DNA from 4 places in the Paenibacillus kribbensis genome. Region 2 is predicted to be linked to each of the others. Evidence: predicted binding sites of a transcription regulator. Region 2 holds the regulator's gene; each other region holds the start of a gene.
The links. The regulator Rex, encoded in region 2, represses fermentation and respiration genes when NADH is low (regulators of the CRP and FNR family bind a similar motif). The targets are predictions, from matches to a motif close to TTGTGAAATATTTCACAA.
Positions count from the first base shown of each region.

Region 1 (5,626 bases), 2.0 Mb from region 2:
GTATGTAGGTGGTGTCGTCAAGGATCCGCACGGATTGTTTTATTCATCCCCGGATCAGCTGGCTGACATGGGTGTAGTGACCAAGATGCTTCATGATGTGACGAGTGTAGATACAGCCAGCAAAACGCTGCGTGCACGTAATCTCCAAACAGGTGAAGAATTTACGGACACATTTGATAAATTGATTGTGACGACAGGCTCTTGGCCTATTATTCCGAAGCTGGAAGGCATTGAGCTTGATCATATTTTGCTCTGTAAAAACTATAATCATTCGAACGAAATTATTGAGAAAGCCAAGCACGTGCAGAACATCACAGTTGTCGGAGCCGGATACATCGGTGTTGAGCTGGTGGAAGCTTTCCAAATGAACGGTAAAAACGTAACGCTGATCGACAGCGCTGATCGTATATTGAATAAATATTTGGACCACGAGTATACAGACCGGATTGAAAATTCTCTGAAAGAACACGGCATCAAGCTGGTACTGGGTGAAACCGTGAGTCGATTTGAGGGAACGAATGGCAAGGTGAGCAAAGTCGTGACCTCCCAAGGAGAATACGAAACAGAGCTTGTTATTCTCTGCATTGGCTTCCGTCCTCAAACAGACTTGCTCAAAGGTCAGGTGGATATGCTGCCGAACGGTGCAATCATCGTGGACAATTATATGCAAAGCAGCTGCCCGGACGTGTTTGCAGCAGGCGACAGCTGTGCAATTCGCTACAACCCAACAGGCAAAACGGCTTATATCCCACTGGCGACGAACGCGGTTCGTATGGGTACGCTGGTGGCACGCAATCTGGTACAGCCGACAATTGCCTACATGGGAACTCAAGGAACCTCGGGTATTAAAATTTATGAAGACAATATTGCAGGAACGGGTCTGACGGAAGCGGCGGCAGTAGACGAAGGAATGAGTGTCGAGGCTGTAACCATTGAGGACAGCTATCGCCCTGAATTTATGCCAACCTCTGAAAAGGTGCTGCTGAAAGTTGTATATGAGCGGGAGACACGGAGAATTGTTGGGGCTCAAATTATGTCGAAGGTGGATTTGACACAATCCATTAACACTCTATCTGTGGCCATTCAAAATCATATGACCATTGACCAACTGGCCTTTGTCGATTTCTTCTTCCAGCCGCATTATAACAAGCCTTGGAATTTCCTGAATGCAGCCGGATTGCAAGCATTGCCTTCGCTAACTGAACGAAAACCAGTTACCGTATAATTCGATTTGTCTGTGACATTGTTCATAAGTTTGTCAACAATCTGCGACGTATGAACGAATCCTTATAGTACAATATAGAGAGCATAAGGATTAGGGGGAGTAGATAATGGGTTTGTTTTATATCCTTTTTCTTGTAGTTGTGGCGGCAATCGGTCTCGGTGGAGTTCTTTGGTTCTTGGGAGCAGTTGAAAAGGAAGAATATAATTAATTATAAGTGCTTAGTGGCGCGGTAGACGCATTAATACACGAAAAACAGTCCTTGATCCAAGGGCTGTTTTTTTTAATAACCACAAAAGTGATTTTTTTCACAAACTTAATCACTGATTTTAAATAAAATATGAAAAGAAGAATATAAGAGTAAAAAGATGTTAAAGGAGCGGGAACATATGGCAAGCTATAAACCGGGGCAAATTGCCGAAAAGACGGTGGAAACAGGAGTAGCCAAAGCGAACAACCCGTGGACTGTGTCAGTGGTATTGGGATTTTTGGCAGGCGCATTCATTGCACTCGGGTTTTTGCTGGATATACGTGTTATTGCAAGCGCACCTAAGGAATGGGGGAGTATTGCTACCTTTATAGGAGCCGCTGTGTTCCCTGTAGGACTGGTATTAGTATTGATCGCCGGCGGAGAATTGCTGACCGGCAATATGATGGCTGTCCCTTTGGCGAGATGGGCAGGACGGATTAAGACTGGCGCCATGCTTCGTAATCTGGTCATTATTACGCTCAGTAATTTTGTCGGTGCGTTATTTGTTGCATTTTTCTTCGGCCATGTGCTGGGTCTGACAGAAGCGGGCCCTTATTTGGACAAAGTAGTGGATATGGCAGGTCATAAGCTGCATGATAGCTTTTTGCAATCGTTTATATCTGGTATCGGATGTAACTGGCTGGTAGCGCTGGCTGTATGGCTGGCATATAGCACGGATTCAATAGGTGGAAAAATTATGGGGATTTGGTTCCCTACCATGGCCTTTGTTGCTATCGGCTTTCAGCACGTTGTGGCCAATATGTTTCTCATTCCGGCGGCTATCTTTGCAGGCCATTTTTCATGGGCAGATTATATCATGAATTTTATTCCGGTCTGGCTGGGGAATTTGGTTGGAGGAAGCCTGTTTGTGGCTGGGGCTTACTGGTTAGCCTATTTGAAAAAGCCGCATTCCGATGCACATCCAGTGAGCGGAACTCAGACTACTTCTTCGGTTGCTCCCAATCCGTTGAGTGATCGCGCTTGATTAGTTACTGTTGACAGAATCGAACAAAACAAATCCGCCATGACAGGTCCGGGGGAACGAAACCTGTCATGGCGGATTTGTTTGGGAGTGGTCCATGATTTGGCATGGAGGATGAGTGTGCTCTCGTCCATAATGCCTTGATCTCTTTTACCCTTGGTAAGCAATGATGAAACAGGCTATAAAAAATAATTGTGATTTTTTCGAAAATCCGTTTTGCTCTATGCAGCAGGCGGATTTTTTGGCTCTTTCGGTCGGAAGCTGCTTGGCAAAATCCTTCTCTTGCCATAGCTCATAGCTGTAGATATGATAAGTACAGTGTAATTTTTGGAAACGGTAACGGAAAGGAGCATCAACATCATGGACTATCGCAACAGCGCGCCTTCTGAGGCTACGCTTCAACTAGACTTACAAAGGGGGCAGCAGATGACGGAGCAGGCCGATGGTATTTTTCCGGCTGTGTGTCCGCTAGATTGCCCAGATACGTGCGGGCTCCTGCTTCACAAGGAAAATGGAAAAATTGTCAAGGTAACTGGCAACCCGGATCATCCTATAACAAAAGGGGCTATTTGTAATAAAGTTCGCAATATGACGGAGCGGGTATATGACCCTGAGCGTGTGCTCTATCCGCTGAAGCGTGTAGGCCCCAAAGGAGCAGGGAAATTTGAACGAATTAGCTGGGAAGAGGCAGTCGATACCATTACGGGTCGGTTCAAGGAGCTGATTCGTACGGACGGCCCGGAATCCATACTCCCCTACAGCTTTTATGGCAATATGGGCGTATTGAGTGTGGACGGAATGGATCGCCGTTTTTTCAATGCGCTGGGCTCTAGCCAGCTGGATCAGACGATTTGCAGCGTAGCCGGGAATGAAGGCTGGGCATCTGTCATGGGTTTTAAAGGGGGCACCAGCCCGGAGGACACAGAGGATGCAGACCTGATTATTGTATGGGGTGGAAATGTCATCAGCACGAACATGCATCAGGTAGTATTGGCCGAGAAGGCGCGTAAAAAAGGCGCCAAGGTGGTTGTTATTGATGTTCACCGTAACCGGACGGCGCAATGGGCGGATTGGTTCATTCCTTTATACCCGGGAACGGATACGGCGCTCGCGTTGGGAATAATGAACGTGCTGTTCGAGCAAGGGCTAACGGACGATGAATTTTTACGCCGCTACACGGTAGGCCATGAGGAACTACGCGAGCATGTTAAGGCGTACACCCCGGAGCGGGTTGCGCGTATCACGGGTGTACCTGTAGCGGATATCATTCGCCTGGCGGAGATGTACGGGCAGGCGCGAGCGGCATATATCAATATCGGCAACGGGCTCCAGCATCATGATAACGGCGGCATGAATGTACGCGCGGTAACATGCCTGCCCGCGCTCACCGGACAATGGCTGAAGCACGGAGGAGGCGCATCGCGCTCCAATGGCGCTTATGCCAAATTTAACAGCGCCAATCTGGAGCGTCCGGATCTGCGCCGGAACCCGGATGCCCGGGTGATCAACATGAACCGGATCGGAGAAGCATTGCTGCAAAAGGATGCGCCAATCAAGGCGCTGTTTGTATATTGCAGCAATCCGGTGGTCGTAGCACCGAATACGGAACGGGTGACACAGGGGTTTGAACGGGAGGATCTATTCACGGTCGTGCATGACCTGTTCCTGACCGATACGGCCCGCTATGCGGATATTGTGCTGCCTGCGGCGTCTTCTTTTGAAGGTACAGACCTGTACAAATCCTACTGGCATCACTATGTCCAGATGCAGAGGCCAGTCATTGCTCCGCTCGGAGAAAGTAAAAGCAACTATGAGCTGTTTAGTCTGCTCGGACGAGCCATGGGCTTTGATGAAGCTGCATTTACGGAAAGTGAGGAAGACATGATCGTGGGCGCGCTGGATAACCCAACGAATCCTTATCTTAATGGTGTTACTTTAGAAGCTTTAAAAGAGTCGCCTTTTGTAAAGCTGGATATGTCGCCCAAAGCTGCTTATCTGGATCGTCTAACTACGCCCTCGGGCAAGATTGAGCTGTATTCGGAACGGATGAAGCAAATGGGTCTGCCCGCGATGCCTACGTATGTGCCGCTGATCGAAGGCTATGACGGAGAGCAGCGACCGCTAGCGGATGAGCGGTTTCCACTGATGTTTGTTTCGCCGCCAAATCATAATTTTCTCAATTCCACCTTCGCCAATTTGCCCAAGCATCAGCGATTGGAGCGGGAGCCTTTGCTGCAGATTCACCCGGAGGATGCTCAGACCAGAGACATCGTGGATGGGGATCTGGTTACCGTATGGAATGATCGGGGAACGTATGAGCTGAAAGCCAAAGTTACCGATCTGATGCTGCCCGGTACAGTGATTAGCCAAGGGCTATGGTGGAAAGGCAAGGGGCACAGACAGCGTGCCAATGCATTAACCTCTGATCGATTGTCAGATATGGGACAGGGGGCAACTTTCTTTTCAACGGTGGTGAATGTGAAGCGTCAATGAGCTTATGCCTTTTATGGCGTCAGATGTTAAAGGAGAAATAAAAGATATGAAATGGTTGGAATCTTATCCGAGAGAAGTAAAAGTATTTCTCGTCGCCAGCCTGATTAATTCCGCCGGAAGCTCCCTGATGTGGCCGCTGGTCAGCATGTACGTGTTTGACGAGCTGAACCGCAGCATGGGAGATGCGGGGATTGCGATTTTAGTGCAGTCCCTGGGTGGAATTTTTGGTCAGGTGCTGGGAGGAGCCCTGTATCACCGTATTGGAGCCAAGAAACTGATCGTCGGTTCACTGGCTATGAACGCGCTGGGACTCCTCACGCTTCCATTTACCAGTGGGCATTGGGTTGCGTTTGTCATCATGATGGGCTTTATCGGCTTTTTTAATGTGGTATCTGTGCCTGCCATTCAGGCCTTTGTAGGTTTTCGTTTCGCTGACCGTCGGGGTGAGCTGTTTAATATTATTTATGTCGCCAATAATATCGGAGTGGCCTTAGGGACGGGATTGAGCGGCGTTCTGGCGGATCTTTCCTATCAGCTCAGCTTTGTGATGAACGGGGTAACCTCGGCGGTATTTGCCGGATTTTTCTGGTCCTATCTTAGCAGGGTGGATCGGGAAGAGGGGGAAGTTCATCTCAGCAAGTCAGTGAGGAAAAGAGAGGAATCATCGGCGGGGCTGCTT
Region 1 covers NZ_CP020028.1:394,761-400,386, forward strand. The annotation lists gene B4V02_RS01770 (FAD-dependent oxidoreductase) at 1-1,225, shown strand, start outside; gene B4V02_RS01775 (formate/nitrite transporter family protein) at 1,612-2,457, shown strand; gene B4V02_RS01780 (molybdopterin-containing oxidoreductase family protein) at 2,815-4,947, shown strand; gene B4V02_RS01785 (MFS transporter) at 4,994-5,626, shown strand, end outside.
Region 1: B4V02_RS01775 (formate/nitrite transporter family protein) is a predicted target of Rex. The motif match lies at 1,519-1,536, and genes of this name have one in related genera.

Region 2 (5,626 bases):
ATAGCTCGGTATGAACACCACTATTATCTGCGGCAGGTACATTAGGCTGTCCCTCCACTTTTTGAAAGGGAACCCACACCATTATATTTTCATTTTGGGCATTTTTCCCTTGAACTACCCAATATACCTGACTCCATACTGACTTCCATGTACGAGTCGTGCTGACCAGACCACCCGATTGCTTGGCCTTTATGATAGCGGCATTTCTCTCGGCCACCTGGTCTTGCGTAACGTAAGAATAATACCAGAACATGCTGACCAGGATCAGTATCACGGCCAAAATAGCGACCGCTATCCATTTTTTCTTATTTTTCAAAGCCTGTGCTTCCTCTCTAAGGGGATGTGACACCTGAATTAGCGCGACAGCAGCCCTTCAAAGGCGGCTTGTGCCTCATGTTTGATGCGTTCCTCGTCCATAGTCAGGCACTCACCGTTTTTCACGACCTGACGACCGTCTACCCACACATGGGCCACATCCTTGGCACTTGCAGAGTATACAGCATGGGAAATAAGGTCCGTACGCGGCAGGAAATGCGCCTGATTCAGATCCAACGCGATAAAGTCAGCCTTGTTGCCTGCTGCCAGCACTCCCACCTCGTTTAAACCAATCGACTTCGCGCCGTACTCGGTTGCCAGACGCAGTGCTTCATTCGCAGGAACCGCCGTAGGATCACCGGATACTCCCTTATGAATGAGAGCAGCCAGGCGCATTTCCTCAAACATATCCAGATTATTATTGCTGGCAGGACCATCCGTACCGAGCGAAACGGTAACCCCTGCACGCAGCAGCTCAGGCACTCTTGCTACACCACTTGCCAGCTTCAGGTTGCTGCCCGGATTATGGGAAACCGCTACACCACGTTCAGCCAGCAAGGCTATTTCCTCGTCGTTCAAATGAACGGCATGGGCAACAAGCGAAGGACGGGAGAAAAAGCCGAGCTTATCCAAATGTGCAACTGGACGCAAGCCATAATCAAGTACGTTTTGCTCAACTTCGGCAATAGTCTCGGACATGTGGGTGTGCAGCGGTAAATCCAAATCATGCGCAGCCTGTACAAATTTTTCGATAAATGCAGGTGGACATGTGTATGGCGCATGTGGAGACATCATTGTTGTAATGCGACCATCCGCCTTGCCATGCCAGTTACGCGCAAAAGTCACAGCCTCAGCCAGCTTGATTCGCTGCTCCTCCTCTGAGCATAATCCAATCGCTCCACGCATCAGACTCGCACGAATGCCTGACTCTTCAGCTACACGAGCCACCTCATCCATATGATCGTACATGTCCAGGAAGGTCGTCGTACCGCCTTTCAGCATTTCCAGCACAGACAAGGAAGTACCCCAGTATACATCTGAAGCTGTAAATTTGGCTTCCATCGGCCACATTTTCTCCTGAAGCCATACTTGAAGTGCCAGATCATCGCCATACCCACGCAGCAGTGACATCGCCGCATGACCATGCGTATTAATCAGACCTGGTAAAAAGAGCAAGCCTTTGCCGTCAAACGCTTCTGTATCTTCCTCTCCCGCAGGCAAAGTCTCGCCAATGTAAGTAATCCGGCTATCCTCCACAATCATATAGCCATGGATTACCCCGGCTTCAGGTCCGTTTACGGCAAAGGAGCCGTTTTTAATCATCCATTTATTCACTGTCATCTTGCGATTCTTCCTTTCCATCCTCTAAATAATAAGCGAGGCTTAGCAAATCGGTTGTAAAATCTGTGGTATGTACCCGGATGTTGTCCGGGGTTTTCAGAATGATCGGTGCAAAGTTCAAGATCGCTTCAATACCACACTCAATCAGCTTGTCGGCCACGTGTTGCGCTTCGAAATCCGGTACAGTAATAATCCCGATCCGAATATTTTTTTCTTTCACAGTCGCTTCCAATTGATCCATTGGCTGAACGACCAGCGTATTGATCATCGTTCCGGTCTTCTCTGGAACAGCATCAAATACAGCTACAATTTTCATATTGTCTTTTAAGTACGCATTATAATTCGAGAGGGCTTGCCCCAGATTACCTGCTCCGACCAATGCAACGTTGATTTGCTGGTCAATTTTCAGGATATGACGTATTTTTTCAATCAGATAAGTCACATCATAGCCGATACCCTTTCGGCCAAAATCTCCAAAGTATGCGAGATCCTTTCGGATTTGGGCCGGATTCAAATTCAGCCTTTGCCCCAGATCCTGGGAAGAGACCGTAGCCACTTCCCTTTTGTTCAGTGCATTCAGATAGCGTAAATATACGGGCAACCTCCGTACAACTGCCTCAGAAATTTTTTCTGATTTCATACTTGCTCCCCCTAATTGTAACGGACATTTTTAGATGCCCGTCCATTATGCCTCAGTCTCCGGGGCGGATTGGAGCCATTCAGAGATGCGGGGCACCATTTGCTCCGTCGGCATATGCTCCATTTTTGGTCCCGGTAACGAGTACAAAAAGTGCTTTCCGTAATAGGATTCGATGACACGTGTATCGTAAACGATGACGACCCCGTGGTCGCTCGCTGTACGTACCAAACGTCCAAATCCCTGTTTAAAACGAATGACCGCCTGTGGAACAGACAGCTTCATAAATGGATTTTTCTTCTGCTGCTGCAGCAGCTCGCTTTTCGCCTCCAGCAACGGGTGATTCGGCGGTTGAAACGGCAGACGGACGATGGCCAAACACGTCAGCGCCTCGCCTGGAATATCAACACCCTCCCAGAAGCTGCTGGTTCCCAGCAATACAGAAGCCTTGGCATCCTGAAAACGCCGGGTGAGCTTGCTGCGGCTCCCACTGTCTACACCCTGTCCCAGCACAGTGATGTCGCTGGAAGACAATGCCTCTTTGAGCGGCTCATACACTTGCCGGAGCATCCGGTAGGAGGTAAACAAAACGAGCATTCTCCCCCGGGTCGCCTGAGCAGTCGCGCCTAGCGAGCTGACAAGCATATTAACAAAATGCGCATCTCCTACACTGCCCTTTACACTCGGGAAATCGCGGGGAATGACCAGCAGCACCTGATCCCTGTAGTTAAAGGGCGACGGGAGCTGCGAAGTCATCAGCCGTCCCTCATCTGCAGCTTCCTGCAAACCGAGCTGATCGGTCATGTACTGAAACGATTTATCGACCGATAAGGTGGCTGAAGTCAGAATAATGCTTCTTTTTTTGTCAAAAAACATTTCTTTCAGCTGGCGGCTCACATCTACAGGCACTGCATAAAATTGCAATGATTTACTGCGGAATTGCCCACTCGCTTCAAGCCAGTAGACGGTCGTCTCATCATCAAGACGTATAAAGAGACGCAAATTCTCCTTGATTCCGGCCAAATCCTTGAGCAGTCCTGTAATATCCGTAATAAGGCTGTCAGCCGCATAATCATCATATTCTTCCTTTACGTCCAGCATGAGCTTGTCACCCTTGCGCAAAATTTCGCTTAGTGTGACATTTAACTGATTTTCCAGCGCAGACGCTTGATCCCACTTGGCAGGCTTGGCCGACGGCTTGAGACGAGAAGAAAATTGTCCTGTTTCACCCGGTGTCGCATCACTTCGCTCCGGCAGCATACCAAACAGCTTGTCGCTCAGCAAATCCCATGTTTCCTTGACCTCCAGCACAAGCGGATATAGCTGGTCGATGGTCGAAGCCCAATCTGCCGACTTCTCATGACCAGACTTCACCAACTGCTGACGCAATGAAGGCAGCTGTCCATTCTTGCTGTCTTTGAACAGTCTGGTCAACGTATGAACGAGTGTGAAATATTTCATATGCATGCCCAGATGCTTGCCGGCGACCTCCTCCAGATGGTGTGCTTCATCAATGACCAGATGCTCATAGCTTGGCAACAGCTGATGGCTTGCCTTGACATCCGTAAACAGCTTGGAATGATTCGTAATAACCACATCCGATATTCCCGCCTCATGACGCGCACGATGATAAAAGCATTTACGGAACCACGGGCAGGAGCGGCCGAGACAGGACTCCGAATCACTTGCCACCGTTTCCCAAAAATCTCCGCCACGATTGCTCAGATTCAATTCTTCATCATCACCGGTTTCTGTCAGCGTCAGCCAGACGATCATCTGAGCCGCCGTTATTAAATCTTCCTTTGGTGTTGCGAAGTCTCTTCTGTTTATTTTATGTTCAAACTTGCGCAGACACAAATAGTGCCCCCGACCCTTAAAAATGGCAGCCCGGAACGGAAACGGAATCACCTTCGTCAGCATCGGAATATCGCGCTCGCGCAACTGCTCCTGCAGGTTGATTGTATGCGTGCTTACTGTAACCCGCTGTCCATATTTTACACTGTGATACAGTGATGGAAGCAAATAACCGAGGGACTTGCCTGTCCCTGTACCTGCCTCGATCAACAAATGCTTGTCTTCACTCAGCGCCTGATTTACATCCTCTATCATTTGTACCTGCGCTTCGCGCTCCTCGTATTGGCTCAAGGATGATCGCAATTGATCTCGCACATCATCCATGTATTCCTCAAAGGAAACACCTGACAACGGATTCGGATCATCTTCTCTGCGGGGAGCTGCCAGCTCTGTCCAATCCTCCACCTTCAGTGCAAGCTGACGATAAAACTGATGCCCCTCCAAATCCTGAATGGGATCAAGCTCTTTCTCTTCACGCACCCCGTCAAGAAACCAGCCAAGATCACTGTCTTCCTCTGCAAACAAATCGCTGAGCCGCTGTATCGTGATTAAAGGTAACGCTTGAAGCTCAGCCAGACACTTTAAGAACACCTCAGCCGTAGCCAGCGCGTCGCTGTCTGCTTGATGGGGGCGATCATGAGCCAGCCCGAACTCAGAAGAAACAAATCCGAGTTGATAGGAGGAGAGCGATGGAAACATGATCTTCAGAAAATCCATCGTATCCAAAATTCTGCCGCTAAACGGCAGGTATCCGCACCGATCTAAAGCGTTTTGCAAAAAATTAAAATCAAATGCCACATTATGACCGACCAGGACAACATCATCCAGCAAAGGGACAAGCTCCATCATCATCTCTTCAAGTGCAGGAGCATCCTTGACGTCATCGTCTGTAATTCCGGTCAACCCCGTAATAAAAGGCGGAATGGGCCTGCCAGGGTTCACATAAGAACCGTAAACACGGGAAATGCTGTTATCATGATCTATAATTGCAAGTCCGACTTGAATGATGTCATCCGCGGACTGGGTGCCTGTCGTTTCAAAATCCAATACCGCAAATTTCATTCGAGCTTAATCCTTTCTTTTGACACATACAAAAAATAATAACTCTGTATAACAGCATATCAGAAGATCGCCTTTTTGGAAATTAAGACAGCCAAAAAAGACGATGCACACGCCGCCTGGGGAGGTGGGCATGCATCGTCTTACCCGGTGTCTGACAACAGCTACATCCAGGTCATCATCGAGCTGTCGTAGCGAAGCATTTCGGTACCGAACAAACAGGCTTCCATATTGTGCAAGGGCTCGGGCATCGCAGGATCAAGCTGGTGCGCGAGAGCAAAACATTTTTGCGCAGCCTCTACGTCAGCCTGTTTGGCCATCAGACAGCCAAGCGCGTTATAGATGGCCGCCTTGAGTGTCGGCTGCTCAGTCAGGTCAAGCACCTGCTCAAAATGGCGTACAGCCTGCGCTGTATCCTCC
Region 2 covers NZ_CP020028.1:2,355,426-2,361,051, reverse strand. The annotation lists gene B4V02_RS10700 (cell wall elongation regulator TseB-like domain-containing protein) at 1-316, opposite strand, end outside; gene B4V02_RS10695 (amidohydrolase) at 355-1,656, opposite strand; gene B4V02_RS10690 (redox-sensing transcriptional repressor Rex) at 1,643-2,296, opposite strand; gene dinG (ATP-dependent DNA helicase DinG) at 2,342-5,209, opposite strand; gene B4V02_RS10680 (tetratricopeptide repeat protein) at 5,371-5,626, opposite strand, start outside.

Region 3 (5,626 bases), 740 kb from region 2:
CGAGCGTTTGGGTTGGATGCCACATATCCGTTAGACCGTTCCACACCGGTACACCCGAATGCTCAGCCAAAGATTCCACTGTTTTATGAGCAAAACCGCGGAACTCAATTCCGTCAAACATGCGGCCCAACACTTTCGCCGTGTCTTCTACGGATTCTTTTTTACCAAGCTGAATATCACCTTTACCCAAATACTCGGGATGCGCTCCTAAATCTGTACAAGCTACTGTAAATGCACACCGTGTACGGGTAGAAGTTTTTTCAAATAAAAGAGCTATATTTTTGCCCTCCAAATAACGATGGGGAATGCCGTTTTTCTTTTTCTCTTTTAAATCTGCTGCTAAATCAAGCAAATATAACAATTCCTCTTCTGTAAAATCGATCTCTGCAAGAAAACTTCTGCCTTTTAAGCTTGAATTAGTTTTTCCCATATTTATCCCTGCTTTCTCCGTAATTTAAATATCTTTTCGAACGATTGGCATACTCATACAACGTGGACCCCCACGGCCACGGGATAATTCCGAGCTCAATATTTCAATGACCTCGATACCGTGTTCACGCAATAAAGCATTGGATACATAGTTACGGTCATACGTAACAACAACTCCTGGCGCAATGGCTAACGTATTGGATCCGTCATTCCATTGTTCACGAGCAGAGGCTATTGCATCTCCTCCGCCACAAGGAATAAGAACCAAATCCTTTAAGCCCAAAACCTCTTTTAGCGATTCCGTTAAAGAGGTGTGATGGGTAATTTTAAGCGTTTCTTCATCCGGGCCTTTCTCTAAAACATAAATATTCATATTTCCTTGCGGTCCTTGGATCGCGGGATGAATTGTAAATTTATCATAATCAACCATCGTAAATACGGTATCTAAATGCATAAATGCCCGGCATTTTGGAATTTCAATGGCTAGTACTCGTTTGAATTTTTCTTGACGGCTAAATAGATTCAGGGCTAAACGTTCAATAGCTTTAGCTGAAGTACGGGCAGATACACCAATGGCAATGGTTTCTTCATTTAAAATGAGCTCATCACCACCTTCGATTGGAAATTCATAATTGCGATCCAGCCAAATCGGTACATTATGACTGGTAAATCTCGGGTGATGTTTAACAACGTACTCCATAAACATAGATTCACGTCTTCGTGCAGTTTCCCTCATTTTATTAATCGTTAATCCATCACCAATAACAGCTGCAGGATCGCGGGTAAAATATAAATTTGGCATTGGAACCAAATAAAATGGAGAATGATCTTGCATAAATTCATGTAATTGCATACTCTTACCCGTTTCAATTTCGTTTTTTCGTACACCACTCATTATTTTTTGAACTAAATCTTCATTGGAGAAGGAAAGTAAATATTCTTTTAAAATTTGATGTGAAACATTTCCTTCGGCCCTTCCTTCTTCTAACATTTGGTCAACAAATTCTTCTCTGAGGCTTTTATCCACTAATGCCTCGGCCGCGAGTTTTTCCAAATAAAGAACTTCAATTCCCCGATTGCGTAATGTTTGGGCAAAATAATCATGTTCTTTTTGAATCACTGGCAAAAAGGGAATATCGTCAAATAATAACGGTTGTAAATATTCCGGCGTTAAGTTCTCCAATTCTTGTCCCGGACGTTTTAATAAAACCGTTTGTAATTCCCCAATTTCCGAAGCAACATGCAATGGATGCTTCATGGGTCGTACCTCCTTTTTAATCTTTGATGTATACAAATGCATCATAAATGGTCCATGCTTTCCGCCTCGTGCAAACGCCAACATTTTTGTTGAGAAATATTTCACGTTTTTATTTTTAAAATAATAAAAAAAATGTATTTTTATAATAGATTTTGTCAGTTTATCTGCGAAATCTATTTCATATTACGTATATATGATGAATATCTGGACTGTAACTGCTGATCTAAAAATGCATGCTCAACTTGCAGCCTATGTAAAATGGAAGCGCATTCAAAAGGAAAAGAGCGAAGGAACGCCCGCAAGGTAGCTGTGATGCTTGATCCAACAAGATACATCACGGCTACGGCATGCTCAATTTCGGGCATCCTACACTCTTTAATTACTAAATTCAAGTAACCTCGTATTCTCACTTGACAATCTACTAGCTATTTTATCTAAAAATTAAATTAAGTCTTTCTTCTAAAATCTTTCGATCCGATAGGGTTTGGGAAATGACAAGGCAGGTATCATTCCCGCATACACATCCTACCATTTCTCTCCAATTTGAATTATCTAATAAAACACCGATAACATTTGCATTGCCAGGCAACGTTTTTATAATCGTCAATTGATCGATATAATCAATCTTGACAACAACTTCTTTTAACTTCTTCTTTAACTTCAAATCCGTTTGCAAAGGCATTTCTGAGGAAACATTATAGATCATAAATCCTTTCGGAGAAGCTATTTTTATTAATTTCAACTCACGGATATCCCGTGAAATCGTAGCTTGCGTTACTATTACATCTTGTTCTGCCAACAATTCTACTAACTTCTCTTGTGTTTCTATTTCATATTCGCTTACCAATTGCTTAATTAATCGTTGTCTTTTTTCTCTTTTCATAGAAAGACACTCCTTTTTATATTATAGCTTTATCATATTTTGCTCTAATTTTCTATTATTTTCTATAAAAAGGGATACAGAGTGTATACTCTCGGAGCAAAGAGATGGCGCAGAACTTATTTTCATTGATAACACTGAAACGAACGAAGAGGAGTTTCTCATTTCTGGAAGTTCCTCTTCTTGTATTAAAGGTTTAATGGTAGATTTTGAAAAAATATTGTCGTGATCAATGTCACGGTCTAACCTGTAAATTTAAGCTAAAATACAAACAATTTAAATTATGTTTTATCTAAAACCAAAAATACCGTGATGGATCACAAAGAAAAAACAGGGAAGTGTACAAAGATGAAAAGAACTGATTTACCTCTTGTCTATTCATGTTCTGGATGTTCCTCCGCAGCGCAAACCGCTAACATGATCGCTATCAAAATGGATCGAGAAAAAGTCGCTGAAATGTCCTGCATCGCTGGTGTGGGGGGTGATGTCAAGCCACTTGTCAGAACAGCAAAATCGGGACGTGACATCATTGCAATCGATGGCTGTCCCTTGTCCTGTTGCAAGAGTTGCTTAGCAAGGCATGAAGTTCAACCCAAACACCATTTCCTGCTGTCTGACTTTGACGTACCCAAGATAATAGGAGAAGATCCTAGCCCTGATCATTATAAAAATGCTTACACACAAATCTTAGAACTCATTGGACAATAATTCTGAATCAAAATAAAGGTGTGAATCGAAAGATGGCTCACCTTTAACTTTAATCCTTTCAAGGTGTTGCGACAGTGTACAGTAAAAGTGTAGCTGGCTCTCATTATGTAACAATATCGTAAATTCGTTTTTACTGGTGGCTCCTAACACATCTTTAAGGGCCACCAGTATTATTTTTTATACAGCAAAACATCTTTTTGATATGATTATTTTGTCGACTATACTTCATATCATAATACATAGACGAACATTTCAAGGAGGGACTTTATGGAACATTCCTTTTCATCAATATTGACGTACAGCATACAAACAATTGCAATTTTGCTAATTATCCTTACATTGTTGAGAAAAAACGAAAAAAAAATAGGTTGGGGATCACTTTCACTGCTTTTATCTATTCTTGGCATGGCTGTTTCTTTTAAATTTGGCAATTACATATTTGGAGACCAGTTGCTTTCCTTTTTAGGGTTGCCCGCATGGTCTAATGCTGACAATACCGGGTTTCACTACACCTTTCTTCTATCCATCATTTTTTTTGCTCCCAGTTTAATCATTGGATATAAAAATCCTGACGAATTTGGAGCTCTAATTGGAAAATGGATTTCTAGTATATATCTATTTTTGATAATAATTTCTCTTTTGTTTTTTATCACAATCTAATTTCTCGATCACTTTTCCATTTTTATAACAAGAAGACAAACAGTCATCTAACGATCTTGATCTCGTCTTGAATACACTGGGTCAAGCCATAAAAAAAGAGGAGGTAACCGGTACCTTGATTCATAGTGATCAAGGATTCCAGTATACCTCCCGGCCTCGCAGCGGCCGTCAGCCATGCTCCTTCCATTCCAGCGCGGCTTCGTCAATGACGATGGTTCCGGCTGCGACACCAAACACATAAGACAGCTCCACCCGCTGGCGCGCAGGATCAAGCTCGCACGCGGTCAGACGAAGCGGCTCATTGTGATCGGCCGAGTCCTCCGGCAGACACACTGTCAGAATACCCGCTTTTCCTGAAAAAGCGGCCTGGCCCTGCAATACCGGCGTCTCCGTCTTGGAGCCGTATATTCCCGATACCCAGCCCTGATGCTCACTGACTGCGAAGCGTCCCTCTGTTAACCCAGCAGTTGTCCACTGGAAGGCAAGCTTGACAGTGGAGCCCGGATAAACAATGGAAACGCCCGGGTGGCCTGCATCATCCGCCAGCAGCTCTACGGCCGCTTCTGGATGCAGATGGAATCGCTGTTCAAGCTCATGCTCAGCGTCCGCCTCCAGCCAATCTACCAGCAGCATAAGCGGGACCTCCACGCCGAGCAGCACCCATCTGCGATGAGTCACAGGATCGGGCAAGCGGGTATAGCCGTCATGGGAGGCGTCCATGAAATGATAGCGGCGGCTGCTTTCCCAACGATAGGTTTTCGCTTCGGCCGCGGGCGTGCCCCATTGCTGCGTGGACACATACGGCGTCTGGTCCTCGCCATCGATGGTAATCGTATTGTGCGCCCGCGTGCTTTTAAAATAATGACGCCATTCCCCTTCTTCGTAGGTATACCGTCCGGTATCGGTGAAAAAAAGCTGCTGCTTCCACATCCACTCCAGATGGAGCGCATCGGCATGTCCGTGCGCCCCGCCCATGGCGGCGGCGTCAAAGAACAAATACTGCCGTTCGTCCCGCATCACATAGTACCCGGTCTGCGGAAATGCTCGGCTCGCCGTTGGTGGCTTGTAAGCGGCCTGGAGCTGCATATAACGCTCGTATTTCTCCACCCCGAACAGCCACAGGCTTTCCGAGCTGCCAGTGCCGCGGCAGATCAGCTCATCATCTTCGAGAATGGCGCCCAGCAGAGTCAAACGCTGCCGCCCGTCGCCGAGCCAGTCGGAGTCGCCGGCTCCGGTGGACTGGTGATCCGGCCGGATCAGCGCTTCGGTGAATGCCGCCATTTTGCGAAGCTGATCGCCGAACCATGCCGAGAAAGGATGGCCGGACAGCCGCGCCAGTAAATAAGGGGTGCCAAACATTTCGATGCTGGCATTGTGATAATGGGTCGTAAGCTCAATCTGCACCCCTTCGGGGCCGACCTGATGCAGCAGGCAAAGCTCCAGCCGCTCGGCCGCCAGCTGCCGCCAATACGGCGCGCGTGGATGCCAATGATAAAATGTGGCGATCATGAACAGGCCCTGCATATGCATAATGGCATGATTAATTTCGGTGCTGCCAAGATAACGAGTGAGGAACTCGGCGTGTTCCTCCAATCCCTGCAAAAATTCGGCGCGAAAGGGCTCCGTTAGCAGCAGGCTGCCCTCCATATATTTGTATGCAGAAATCCAGGATTGCACGCGCAAGCCCGTTT
Region 3 covers NZ_CP020028.1:1,617,118-1,622,743, reverse strand. The annotation lists gene argF (ornithine carbamoyltransferase) at 1-430, opposite strand, end outside; gene arcA (arginine deiminase) at 455-1,687, opposite strand; gene argR (arginine repressor) at 2,118-2,570, opposite strand; gene B4V02_RS07210 (putative zinc-binding protein) at 2,916-3,275, shown strand; gene B4V02_RS07205 (hypothetical protein) at 3,543-3,935, shown strand; partial or broken gene B4V02_RS26500 (IS3 family transposase) at 3,979-4,089, shown strand; gene B4V02_RS07200 (alginate lyase family protein) at 4,104-5,626, opposite strand, start outside.
Region 3: arcA (arginine deiminase) is a predicted target of Rex. The motif match lies at 1,777-1,794, and genes of this name have one in related genera.

Region 4 (5,626 bases), 150 kb from region 2:
CCATGTTCAAAGCGTTGATTGCCATTAAAACACGTAACCCAATCATTTTCGGCTTCCATCCATCCGCTCAATCGTGTAGTGCGGAAGCAGCCCGCGTCTTGCTTGAAGCAGCCGTTAAACACGGGGCTCCTGCTGACTGTATTCAATGGATTGAAGCTCCTTCGATGGATAAGACAAATTCACTTATGAATCACCCGGATGTGGCACTGATTCTGGCAACTGGTGGATCAGGCATGGTTAAGGCGGCATATAGCTGCGGTAAACCTGCTCTGGGCGTAGGTCCTGGTAACGTGCCTTGCTTCATTGAAAAAACAGCGGACATCAAGCAGGCTGTGAACGATCTGATCCTCTCGAAATCTTTTGATAACGGTATGATCTGTGCTTCCGAGCAAGCGGTTATTATCGAAGAGCCGATCTTCGAGCAAGTGAAAAAATTGATGATCGCTAACGGTTGCTACTTTGTAAATAAAGAAGAAGCAGCTAAGCTCACTCAAGGAGCTATGAATGTAGAGAAATGTGCAGTGAACCCGGCTATCGTCGGACAGTCCGCTGTAAAAATTGCTGAAATGAGCGGTATCACCGTACCGGCAGGAACCAAAATTTTGGTCGCTGAGATTGAAGGGGTAGGAACAAAATACCCATTGTCCGCGGAAAAATTGAGTCCTGTACTGGCTTGCTATAAAGTAAAAAATGCTGAACAAGGTATTCAACGCGCTGCTGAAGTCGTAGAGTTCGGGGGCATGGGTCACTCGTCCGCTATTCATTCGAACGATGAGGACGTTATTGCCCGGTTCGCAAACCGTTTGCAAACAGGCCGTATCATTGTAAATTCACCTTCCACGCATGGTGCGATCGGTGACATCTACAACACCAACCTTCCATCGTTGACGCTCGGTTGCGGTTCGTACGGACGTAACTCAACTTCGTCGAACGTATCGGCAGTCAATTTGATTAACGTGAAAAGGGTGGCGAAACGGACGGTGAATATGCAATGGTTCAAAGTACCTTCCAAAGTTTATTTTGAAAAAAATTCGACTCAGTATCTTGCTAAAATGCCTGACATCACACGTGTAGCTATTGTCACAGACCCTATGATGGTGAAGCTTGGCTATGTGGATCGCGTCATTCATTATTTGCACCAACGCCAAACACCAGTAGCGATCGAGGTCTTCTCTGAAGTAGAGCCAGATCCATCGACAGTTACGGTAGAACGCGGTACTGAAATGATGAGACGTTTCCAACCGGATTGCATTATCGCACTGGGCGGCGGTTCCCCAATGGATGCTGCGAAGGGCATGTGGTTGTTCTATGAATATCCAGATACAGATTTCAACAACCTGAAACAAAAATTCATGGATATTCGCAAACGGATTTACAAGTACCCACGTCTGGGCCAAAAAGCACAATTCGTAGCCATTCCTACAACCTCGGGTACAGGTTCGGAAGTTACTTCTTTCGCGGTAATTACAGACAAAAACCTGGGCAACACGAAGTACCCGCTGGCTGACTATGAGTTGACCCCGGATGTGGCAATTATTGACCCTGTGTTTGTATATTCGCTGCCTAAAACAGCTGTAGCGGATACAGGTATGGACGTTCTGACACACGCCATTGAGGCTTACGTGTCCGTAATGGCAAATGACTACACAGACGGTCTGGCCATTAAAGCCATTCAATTGGTATTCCAATACCTGGAGCAATCAGCTCTGACTGGTGATAAGCTGGCTCGCGAAAAAATGCATAATGCTTCCACGCTCGCAGGGATGGCGTTTGCCAATGCATTCTTGGGTATTAACCACAGTCTTGCGCACAAATGGGGCGGACAGTACCATACAGCGCATGGTCGCACGAATGCGATCTTGATGCCGCACGTCATTCGCTACAATGCGAAAAAACCGACAAAATTCGCTTCGTTCCCTAAATATTCGCATTTTGTTGCGGATGAGCGCTATGCGGAGATTGCTCGCATACTGGGATTGCCTGCTCGCACCACGGAAGAAGGAGTTAACAGCCTGATCGAAGCGATCCGTAAGATGAACAAAACACTCGGTATCGAGGAATCGTTCCAGCAACTCGGTTTCGATCCGAAGGATTTTGAAGCACGTGTAGATTATTTGGCTGACCGCGCTTTTGAGGATCAATGTACAACTGCGAATCCGAAGCTGCCGCTGGTTACTGAATTGGCTGATGTATACCGCAATGCCTTCTACGGACGTTTTGACCAATAATATAATAGGTATGAAGAGGCTTGTAACAAGCATTTTCCTATTCAATACCACTACAGGCTCTCTTTGATAGAGGGCCTGTTGGCTTGGGAAGGGAGGTGAGTGAGAAGTTTACAGGATCAGGCGGGAGCAAGGGAAAAATAAAGTGACATAAATCACTCATATTGTGATTTATGTCACATACTGCACTCTGTCATTATTCTACAATAAGAGTGTAAGAAAGGTCCCGACACTGAGCTAAGGCATCGGTGAAAAGGCCGGGATAAAATAGTGAAAAAAATCACAAACCCGGAAGACCAAACAATTTGGAGGGATTTACATGTCGGTGATTGAGAGAGATTTACAAGGACAACAAGCTGGCTGGAGAGGTTTTAAAAAAGGCAAATGGATGAAAGAAGTCAACGTTAACGATTTTATCCAAACCAATATTTCACCTTATGTAGGTACTGAAGAGTTCCTGGTTGGCCCTACTGCCAACACAACTGCACTGTGGGATATTGTATCTGATCTTACTAAAAAAGAGCTGGCAAACGGCGGTGTACTTGATGTAGACGTGAATACGCCATCTACTATTACTTCACATAAGCCGGGTTATCTGGACCGGGATAAAGAACAAATTGTTGGTGTGCAAACAGATGCACCATTCAAGCGTTCCTTGCAACCGTTCGGCGGAATTCGGATGATGATTGACGCATGTAAAGCCTATGGCTTTGAAGTGCCTGAAAGCATTATTGATATATTCACGCATATCCGTAAAACGCACAACCAAGGTGTGTTTGATGCCTACACGGATGAGATGAGAGCAGCTCGTAAAGCTGGTATTATTACTGGCTTGCCAGATGCATACGGTCGTGGTCGGATTATCGGTGACTACCGTCGTGTAGCTCTGTATGGAGTAGACTTCCTGATCCAAGATAAAAAGCTTCAACTGAAAAGCCTTGAAGTTGACGCTATGGAAGAGGACGTAATTCGTCTGCGCGAAGAAATTTCCGAACAAATTCGTGCTTTGAATGAATTGAAACAAATGGCTGCTGAACATGGCTTTGATATTTCAAAACCAGCTAACAATGCGAAAGAAGCTTTCCAATGGGTATATTTTGGCTACCTCGCAGCGATCAAAGAACAAAATGGCGCAGCAATGTCCCTGGGACGTGTATCTTCGTTCCTTGATATTTATACTCAACGTGATCTTGAAGAAAACGCGCTGACAGAAGAACAAGCTCAAGAATTGGTCGATCATTTTGTCATGAAGCTGCGTATTGTTAAATTCCTGCGCACACCTGACTATAATGAACTGTTCAGTGGAGACCCAACATGGGTAACAGAATCTATTGGTGGTATGTCTGTCACTGGAGAAACTCGTGTTACCAAAAACAGCTTCCGCTTCTTGCATACGCTGTACAACTTGGGGCCTGCTCCAGAACCTAACTTGACTGTGCTATGGTCAGAACAATTGCCTGAAGGGTTCAAAAAATATTGTGCAAAAGTTTCTATTGAAACAAGCTCCATTCAATATGAAAATGACGATCTGATGCGTCCAATCTATGGCGATGATTATGGTATTGCTTGTTGTGTATCCGCCATGAAAATCGGTAAACAAATGCAATTCTTTGGTGCTCGCGCCAACTTGGCTAAAGCTCTGTTGTATGCCATTAACGGTGGTAAGGATGAAAAATCCGGCGTTCAAGTAGGGCCTGAATTCCCAGCCATTACAAGCGAAGTGCTGGATTATGAAGAAGTGTTGAGCCGCTTCAAACCTATGATGGAATGGCTGGCAAAACTGTATATGAACACACTGAATGTGATTCACTACATGCATGATAAATACAGCTACGAACGCATTGAAATGGCGCTGCATGACCGTGATATTCTTCGTACCATGGCTTGTGGTATTGCTGGTCTGTCAGTAGCAACTGATTCCTTGAGCGCTATTAAATTTGCAAAAGTAAAACCAATCCGTAATGAAAAAGGGATTGCTGTTGATTTTGAAATCGAAGGTGAATACCCTTGCTATGGTAACAACGATGATCGTGTAGATACCATCGCAGTAGAACTGGTAGAGACCTTTATGAGTATGATTCGCAAGCACAAAGCTTATCGGAATGCTCTTCCTACTCAATCTGTCCTGACCATTACTTCCAACGTGGTGTACGGTAAGAAAACAGGTACAACACCGGATGGACGTAAAGCAGGCGAACCGTTTGCGCCAGGTGCGAACCCAATGCATGGCCGTGACAAAAAAGGTGCTTTGGCATCTCTGAGTTCCGTAGCCAAGCTGCCTTATGAGCACAGTCTGGACGGTATTTCGAATACTTTCTCCATCGTGCCTAAAGCACTGGGTAAGGAAGAAGAAACACGCAAAACGAACCTCGTTTCGATGATGGACGGCTACTTCGGAAGCCATGCGCATCATTTGAACGTCAACGTATTTGCTCGTGAGCAACTGCTGGATGCCATGGAACACCCAGAAAATTATCCACAGCTTACGATTCGTGTATCGGGCTATGCCGTTAACTTCATCAAGCTGACTCGTGAACAACAGCTGGATGTTATTAACCGTACATTCCACGGTACGATGTAATTAGGCTTAACCTATCATATATTACAAACGACGCACGCATAGCGGATGCGGGAAGGATGATGCAACATGTTGAAAGGTCATATACACTCATTGGAAACCTTCGGGACCGTCGATGGTCCCGGCATCCGCTTCGTGCTTTTTATGCAAGGATGCTTGTTGAAATGTCAATATTGTCATAATCCGGACACCTGGGCTTTAAATGAAGGTAATCCGATGACACTGGAGGAGGTATTGGCTGAAATAGAACCGTATTTAGCCTACTACCGATCTTCAGGAGGCGGTTTGACCGTATCCGGTGGAGAACCGACATTGCAAGCTCATTTTGTAGCAGAGCTGTTCACGGAAGTGAAGCGTCGCTGGAATTTGCACACGACGCTGGACAGTAACGGTTTTAATGACGCGGACCGTATCCAAGATTTGCTGAACGTAACGGACTTGGTGCTTCTGGACATTAAGCATATTGACAACGACAAGCATATTAAGCTCACAGGCAAGTCCAATGACCGTATGTTAAAAACAGCACGCTGGTTATCTGAACAAGGGCGTAAAATGTGGATTAGACACGTATTTGTGCCAGGCATTCATGATGACGAGCAAGATCTATTGAATTTGGGTCGGTTTATCGGAACGTTGAACGGAGTCGAAAAGTTCGAGATTTTGCCTTATCACCAAATGGGTGTATACAAATGGGAAATGCTCGGCAAGGCGTATCCGCTGGAAGGGGTTCCGTCCCCTACTGAAGAAGAAGTTCAACGTGCTTATCGACTCATTGAAGAGGGTCGTCTGGAGACTGCAGAGAAGAACGCTGTTTGTCGCCTGT
Region 4 covers NZ_CP020028.1:2,203,062-2,208,687, forward strand. The annotation lists gene adhE (bifunctional acetaldehyde-CoA/alcohol dehydrogenase) at 1-2,228, shown strand, start outside; gene pflB (formate C-acetyltransferase) at 2,545-4,806, shown strand; gene pflA (pyruvate formate-lyase-activating protein) at 4,873-5,626, shown strand, end outside.
Region 4: pflB (formate C-acetyltransferase) is a predicted target of Rex. The motif match lies at 2,390-2,407, and genes of this name have one in related genera.